2 regions of the Paenibacillus sp. FSL L8-0340 genome follow, and region 2 is predicted to be linked to the other one. Evidence: a T-box and tRNA genes for the amino acid it is inferred to sense, from the RefSeq annotation. Region 2 holds a T-box; the other holds one or more tRNA genes.
What was found. A T-box is a leader RNA that pairs with one kind of tRNA and senses whether it is charged. The one in region 2 lies ahead of NST07_RS27495 (valine--tRNA ligase), so its partner is inferred to be a tRNA-Val.

Region 1: it encodes a tRNA-Val, which carries the amino acid that the T-box ahead of NST07_RS27495 (valine--tRNA ligase) is inferred to sense. The anticodon was not compared.

What each region holds. Positions count from the first base shown of each region.
Region 1 covers NZ_CP151967.1:3,019,106-3,023,320, reverse strand. Annotated here, with positions in the region: gene NST07_RS13470 (NUDIX hydrolase) at 1-327, opposite strand, end outside; gene NST07_RS13465 (NUDIX domain-containing protein) at 349-783, opposite strand; gene NST07_RS13460 (cupin domain-containing protein) at 911-1,447, opposite strand; tRNA gene NST07_RS13455 (tRNA-Val) at 1,584-1,655, shown strand; gene NST07_RS13450 (cyclic lactone autoinducer peptide) at 1,990-2,124, opposite strand; gene NST07_RS13445 (accessory gene regulator B family protein) at 2,127-2,651, opposite strand; gene NST07_RS13440 (hypothetical protein) at 2,644-3,099, opposite strand; gene NST07_RS13435 (hypothetical protein) at 3,567-3,731, opposite strand; gene NST07_RS13430 (hypothetical protein) at 3,900-4,187, opposite strand.
Region 2 covers NZ_CP151967.1:5,989,512-5,993,726, reverse strand. Annotated here, with positions in the region: gene NST07_RS27505 (glycosyltransferase family 4 protein) at 1-196, shown strand, start outside; gene NST07_RS27500 (LysM peptidoglycan-binding domain-containing protein) at 335-1,753, shown strand; T-box leader at 1,973-2,257, shown strand; gene NST07_RS27495 (valine--tRNA ligase) at 2,431-4,215, shown strand, end outside.

The sequences.
Region 1 (4,215 bases), 3.0 Mb from region 2:
TTCCGACGTTTCCTCTGAAACGGCAAGTTCTCCGCCCACCGGTTTACATACATAATCCAGCATTACTTTCGTCGGAACATCGGTGATGCCGTCATGCCATTTGTACATTCCCGTATTCGAATACACTCCGATCAGGTGAGAGACCTCGGTATCTATTCCGCTTTCTTCCTGAATCTCCCGGATGAGTGCATCCATCAGATTCTCTCCGGCCTCCACTTGCCCACCGGGGAATACCCAGCCACCATGAAATGTTTTGACCAAAAGCACTTCTCCCTGCTCATTCTCCACGATCCCGCCGACAGCCACAATATGAGTTGGCATAGCCATGTTATTAACCTCCCATGATCTTTATAGTTGAATATTGCACTGCTCAGCAAATTCATTGATTTTGGACAGCAATGCAGGATAGATCATCGGATAGGTTAACTCTTCCGGCACCTCCGTGAACCCGCATATTTCTTCCATTTCATAGGCCGGCAATTGTCCGAACTTATTAACGGTGGCCAGGTAGAGCTTTCCGAAACTATCCGGCATTGACTCTCCGGTAACCGAATAAATACTTATTGGAAATAACGTATAGTCTTCCGCTCCTGTCTCTTCATACAGTTCTCTTGCCGCTGCTTCATCAGGCGTTTCATTCTCGTCAATATGTCCACCTGCAAATTCCCATGTGGTCTGTCCACGCTGCCGAGCTAATATCCACTGCTCATTATGCCTTACGATAATAACGACGTAGGTTAGATTTTCTTCCTTTATTTCCGTTTCGTGTATAGTAACTTTCATTCACAAACATCTCCTTAGTCGGCAAAACCGATAGAGTTTTGGTGCATTACCGGATGCGACGTTCCTATTATCTCTGGTTTTAACCTATGTATAGAATGCCTTGATATTTCTTCCAACAGGAAAAGAATCACTCACCACTGTCTTCTCCCCGCTTCTCCTCACCCTTGCCCTGAGCGTTCAATTGCGCCCATATCTCCCGGGTCAAATCTTCGCCTTTATAATAGTCCACCCTATCCTCCGTTTCATACAGCTCTTCATACGGCAAAATATTGATTTTCCCGGAGTCAGGGTATTCCGCAACATCCAACCCGTTATTCGTCCGTAAATCGAGATAGCGGCAAGGCGTCTCCGTATGATTGAACAGCTGATGCGCACCTGATGGACCGGTTTCGAAAAATACCGTATCGCCCTCATGGACTTCCTGTAACCCGTCGGGAGTTCTTAACATAGCACCGCCCGCCAAAATCACAAACAGCTCTTCAGCATTTCTATGAAAGTGATACGGATACGAGTACTTGCCCGGGTCCAATGACCGGATATCAAAAATCAAATGCTTAGATTCTACCATCCCCGCCAGCTTCTCGCTGGTGTGCCAAGCAAATTCCGGAACCGGAGACTGCCTTTGTTTAAAAGAGATATTCTGTTCATTGAAAATGGTCGCCATGGAATTACTCCCTACGCATAAGTTATTTTAATCCGAGCATAGAGACTATGGAACAAGTTGTAAGTGAGTAAATTCATAGGCCGTGAAAAAAACATTGCCATCTCCTCACATCCTGTGGTATTATAAATTTCGTTGCAGGACGGTAGCTCAGCGGGAGAGCACTATCTTGACAGGGTAGGGGTCATGGGTTCGAACCCCATCCGTCCTATACTGCATCACTACGTAAAACTCCTTATTTTATAAGGAGTTTTTTCTTTTCTATCCCCACTCACATCCCACTTTTACCGCGTGAAAAATTGATTTGGGGACGGATTGGGAACGGAATTGAAAAAAAGAGTTACCATAAAGGCAACTCAATTGAAATTGATTTGTGTAGTTGTTAAATTATTATTTTTACTGACTTCTTTGTGATGCCTCTAGAGTGCTTAGCCAGTATTTCAATCCGTATGGACGAGTATCCTATATATATATCTCACAAATTCCCGTTAATACCTTTTGGGTCTTGATTCACAGATATGATACTCAAACGGACCACTCCAATATTATTTAAGTAGTTCTTCTGGAACTTCAGGTTGATGCACATACAACGCACTGTTTGTATTTGCAATGAATATCGCTACCATCGATAAGCATGTCGCCAAACCAGACACGATTCGAACATTCGCTTTTTTCAACATCTTTACTTCACCTCCTTTCTGGCAATTAATAGACTTAGAGATTGAGCAAAAAAACTCACGGCTATAGCAGATGAACAAATCATGACATTTGTAGCAACCAAGATCAGGCCGATTATTTTAAGCTTCGGATAGTGACGCTTGGGGATTCTAGTCTGCTTTTCAATTCCAATCGGCGCTAACCACAAGATGATCAAAAAACTGATTGCATTCATAACCTGTACAACTACTAAATTTACGTTAATAAAAGATAGCGCAGTAAACAATGTCGTAGTAAATATGACACACGCTACACCCGACTTAAGGTGAACACCGCCCGACGATTGCCGTAGTAATGCAAAAGAAATTAATATCGTTAAAGCTTCAGAAAAATTACCTGTGAGCAAAGATATAGCAAGTGTAATGACGATGATAAAAACAACATTTAGCACAACCTCTAATGCATACTTTAGAACCGCTTGCGATGCGGGGTGATCAGGAACAACTTTTTTTATATTGTAGGCTATCCTCTCAGATATACGATCAATCATTTTCTTTTTCCTTCCCGGTAGAGTAATAGATGAAGAAAATTGAGATCATTAAAAAGAACAATATATTCAAATAAATTTCGTTGTAATATAAAAGAATTGAGATTCCAATTAAGAAAATTATGATGATCGTCGTTAAAAAAATATCTTCTAACTTAAATCGAAGTTTCTCTATGTCAAAAGTAAAGCCTTTTCCTTTTCTGTAGTAGTGCCAAAAAAAGGAGCAAATAACTACGGAGGTGAGTACTTGTAATATGTATCCATTGCTTTTATTCCCTTCTATTGCTCCTATTGAACCGAATAAGATAAGTACAATAACAGTTTGTATGACTGCAAAAATAGCATATCCTGATATAGTTGCAATAACGGACAGTATGAGGGGCATCCTAACAACTGCAGCAAAGAATAATATGAATATTACTATCAGTATTAAAGGTGCGATATTGCTCATATCAAACTCTTTCCTCACCAAATAGCTCTGCAAATTTATTATTAAAGTAACAAACAAGGCTTGCCAAGCATGATGTTTCCACTTGAATCTAAAGAGCGACATAATCAAATAATAAATAGACATGAGCTCAATAGTCGAAAAGAACATGAATAGAATTGGCTCCCATGACAACACACAACACCGCCTGACATTATTTTCATTCAATGCATTAATTATAAATCCGAAATAGAGTTACCGTATACTACTTATTTACTACGAATTAGGTCTTTCAGGCGGCAATATCTCAAAACAATTCCCGCCATCCGCGAGCGCCACAGCAAGAACGGTCTATCTATCAGAGAAGTCGCAAGTCTGAAGACGAAGAAACCGCCAGCTCAAAAAGCCCGGCGGGTTATCATATCATTGGGTCAACCACACGAAACCAAGGCGGATAAGCTGAACATCAAATATCCATTCAAGAGTAGCGTTTATCCCTCTAGAGCATCATTAATATATTGAACAAACAATTTGTCCGAGAACAGAACAACCTTATTGTCCTTCGTCAGCATATAGATACTTTTAGCATCCGCACTTACATACACAGTATTGATCAGCTCATACAACTTCTGAATAACATCGCAAAGACTCCTCATATTTTCCGATCCGTTTATTTTGCGCCCCCTCCCCTAATTATTCAATAAGCATACAAAATGTGCCAATATACGTCAAAGAATAAACAGAAACAAACCCGCCAGGCACAAGCCCGGCGGGTTATGATACACATGCTCTACATCCAAATCTATCTTCCGTCGTTTTTAAAACTAGAAATCAGCAGTAGCAATTTGAATTGTACCTGTAGCAGGACCAACAGCTGTGGTCTGGAGAGCGGCTACCAACAGTAAAGCAACTTCCAACGTGAGGCTATTGGTTGGAGGTATTACATAAGTGATGACAGGAGCATTGACACGTGTAACTACAAGATTGATCGGAGCCGGACCGTTATTATTAACGGTAATTGTAGCATTTGCTCCACCGTTCAAGTTTTCAAAATAAGATTTACCAACATTGGCCGCCAGAGAGTAAAACTGCTGGGGTAAGAGAATCGACATAAGAATCACCTCCTAGAACTAGATATTG
Region 2 (4,215 bases):
CTTGCGTAGAGGGGGGACCGGAGGCGAAATGCTGGCAGTGGAAAAGGAAGCAGGAGCGGTTCAGGGAGCTTTTCATCCGGCTGATTTGCTGGGCAGCGTTACCCCCGGCAATCCACTGGTACCGGCTCTGCGGAGCAGGCTGCCGCTGGATTATTCCGTTCCCGATGCCCGTATTTTTGGTTTTGACAAGCAATAAGAGACAGCCGCTCTGATGAAGTGTCCAAAGTTGTCATGCCTTTCTGATTGAAGCATATACATGAGAGGAGTAACATTTTGGGCTTATGCTCTGGGCTTGTCTCGGGGTTAGATTATGCCAAGAAGGAGGACATTTCCCGTGTTTGACCAGTCCCACGGTTTGCGGTTTGATATTTATGAACGCATCCACCTTTCGGAAGAACTTCCGGGAATCGCTGAACTGGAAGAGGTGGAGCTGATTCCGGAAATCCAGGTGATTCAGCGGGAGGACCGGGCCGAGCTGTACGGACAGCTTCTGCTCACCGGACTCTACCGGGGTGAGAACGACCGGACGGAACGTCTGGAGCATGCCATTCCTGTTGAAATCACAGTACCGCTGACCCGGGTCAGCTCACTTGAAGACATAGGGGTGGAGATTGAGAATTTCGATATCGACCTGCTTACGATGCGTACGGTCAATATAACTGGTGTACTCTCGCTGCGGGGAATCGGGGGATCGGAGACGCAGCCCGCCTGGCAGCAGGAAGAGTACACGGCAGCTTATTCACCTGACGAGGAAAAACAGGCCACGGGGGTTAGGGTAGAGGCCAAGGAGCATGAGAACGATGCGTTGTATGAAAACTCAGTGTGGACTTATGGCGAAGGCACCGCAGAGAATTTCGCTGAGGAGCATGAGTTTGCCCACAGTGGTCCTGAAGCTGCTGTGAATCCGCTGTTTTTGGAAGGCACTGTGTTCACCCACCAGCCTGCTGCATCCCCACCGGCCCAACAGAAGGACAAGGAAGTGAAGGTGCGGACACACAGCTTTGATAGCCCGCAGGGGATATCAACAGCCGGAACCGCGAACAACGAACCTGTTTCGGGACACTTCTTCGGGGCGCAAGGGAGAGCGGAGCAGGCTGTTCCGGCCGCTGGAAATCAGGCTGGCTATACAAATCCCTTTAACAGTTCTGACATTGCCAAAGTATCAGGCACCGAAAGTTCAGGCAGCGCAAAGGACATTTCGGATGCTGCCGCTGAGAACACAGCCGCGGAGGCGCAGGCGTCCCATCAGGAAGAAGAGGATTTCTCTGCTGAAAATGGGGACTATGCGGCACTTTTTGCTCAGGATAGCTCGTTATCTCACGCTGATCAGGAGAACGCGGGCGAAGGCGCGATCTCTAAGGAAGCAGCACCTCCGCAGGAGGAGAAGCCGGATCTGAAGGTTGCCCTGGGAAGCAAGAGACAAGAAGATATTCCTGCGAAGGAGCATCTCACCTTCTCTTCCCTGCTCAGCTCCAGCCGCTCCAGAAAGGAACAGGAGGAGCTTATCGCCGAGGATACAGCTGCGGCGGCGCCTGTTCCGGACTCCGGCCGTGACGGGGAATGGAAAAGCCGCTTTATCGGTGGCTTGAACGGCAAGGATCTGTTCCGTAAAGTGCGCCTCTGCATTGTCCAGCGTGAAGAAACAATCGATACTATAGCAGAGAAATATCAGCTCAGTGCAAGAGAGCTTGTCATGTACAACCGTCTTTCCGGTCAGAATGTGGAGGAAGGCCAAGTTTTGTATATCCCTTAAGAGATGCCGGCAGGCGCATCGGTGTCAGAATCCCGATCGGATGAGATCGGGATTTTTTGTATTTCTGTCCTCTGACCTGAGATTAAGGATGAACATCAGGGGTTCGAATCAGGAGAAGGGGCTAATTTTAGAAATGGGCGGTATAAGTCCCGCAGTTTGTGTGTATGCTGGTTGACTAGGAATAGTACTAAATGTATTATTGGATTAAGTAAATTCTTAATAAAGACTGGGAACGGGAAGAGTAGGCGGTCAGCCCTTCAGAGAGCGGAACTATAAATTGCTGTGAGTTTCCGCAGGATGCAGCCACCGAAGTCGCCCCGGAGTTGCCCCTCTGAGCTTGTCTTCAGATTTATGAAGCATAGGTTAGGAAGTGGCCGGTTGCAGCCGTTATCTGCGTGAGTGTCGCGCTAAGTCTCCGGAACCTATGGGACCGGAACGGTGGTTTATTTTTCATTGGCGCGAAACAAAGGTGGTACCGCGAAAGAATGGCCTTTCGTCCTTTGAGACGAAGGGCCTTTTTGTATTTTTTTTCAGAGGTCCAGCTTCAGAGATACATCTACCAATGTTACTTAAATGGAGGGTTTAGAATGGCTGATCACAACAAAGCGGCGGCAGAGCTGCTGAAGCCGCAAGATCCGGCACAGGATGCTGCTGAGGGCAATAGCGCAAAGAGCGATATGCCGACTACATATGATCCGAAGGCGGCTGAACAGAAATGGTATGCCTATTGGATGGAGAAGGAGTTCTTCAAGGCTGGAATGCGGCCTGAAGCAGAGCCTTACAGCATTGTAATTCCACCGCCGAATGTAACCGGGATGCTGCACATCGGGCATGCGCTCGATTTCACGCTGCAGGATATCCTGATCCGTACCAAGCGGATGCAGGGCTTCGATACCCTTTGGCTCCCGGGAACGGACCATGCTGGTATTGCTACCCAGACCAAGGTGGAGCAGAAGCTGCGCCAGCAGGGCCTTTCCCGGCATGATCTGGGCCGCGAGAAATTCCTGGAGCAGGTATGGGAGTGGAAGGACCAGTATGCCAAGACCATTCATGAGCAGTGGGCCAAGATGGGCCTGTCTCTCGACTATTCGCGCGAGCGGTTCACTCTGGATAAAGGGATGTCCAGCGGTGTACGCCAGGTATTTGTGGAGTTATACCGTAAAGGACTGATCTACCGCGGCAAGCGCATTATCAACTGGGATCCGGCAGCCCGTACCGCTTTATCCGATATTGAAGTTGAGTACAAAGAGGTTAACGGTCACCTGTACCACCTGCGCTACCCTCTTAAAGACGGCAGCGGATTCATCACCGTAGCAACGACACGTCCGGAGACGATGCTGGGCGATACGGCGGTAGCGGTGCATCCGAAGGATGAACGCTATCAGGATCTAATCGGCAAAACGTTGATCCTTCCGGTCATCGGCCGGGAAATTCCGATTATCGCCGATGACTACGTAGAGAAAGAATTCGGCAGCGGCGCGGTTAAAATTACTCCGGCCCATGATCCTAATGACTTTGAAGTTGGCCTGCGCCATAACCTTCCGCAGATCAATGTGATGGATGAAGGCGGCACGATGAACGAGGAGGCCGGTCCTTATCAGGGACTGGACCGCAGCGAATGCCGCAAAGCGATTGTTGCTGATCTCAAAGAGCAGGGCGTTCTGATTTCGATTGAGGACCATCTGCATCAGGTAGGACACAGCGAGCGTTCCGGCGCAGTGGTTGAGCCTTATCTGTCCACCCAGTGGTTCGTTAAGATGCAGCCGCTGGCCGAAGCTGCCATCACTGCACAGAAGAACGGTGACGGCGTTAACTTCGTGCCGGACCGTTTCGAGAAAACATATTTGAACTGGATCGAAAATGTGCGTGACTGGTGTATTTCCCGCCAATTGTGGTGGGGACACCGCATCCCGGCCTGGTACTCTGAATCTACAGGTGAAGTGTTTGTAGCGTATACGGAAGAGGAAGCCCGCGAAATCAGCGGACTTGATGATCTGAAGCAGGATGAGGACGTTCTCGATACGTGGTTCAGCTCTAATCTGTGGCCGTTCGCCACACTGGGCTGGCCGGATGAAAGCAGCAGCGACTATCAGCGGTTTTATCCAAACAATGTCCTGGTTACCGGCTATGACATCATCTACTTCTGGGTAGCGCGCATGATCTTCTCCGCGCTGGAGTTCACCGGCAAGAAGCCGTTCTCCGATGTGTTCATGCACGGCTTGGTGCGGGATGCCGAAGGACGTAAGATGTCCAAGTCGCTCGGCAACGGGATCGATCCGCTGGATGTTATCGAGCAATATGGTGCAGATGCTATGCGTTATATGATTTCGACAGGCAGCACAGCCGGCCAGGATCTGCGTTTCCGTATGGAGAAGGTAGAGCAGGCGCGTAATTTTGCCAATAAGATCTGGAATGCCTCGCGCTTTGCACTGATGAATCTGGAAGGCGTAAACTTTGCAGAT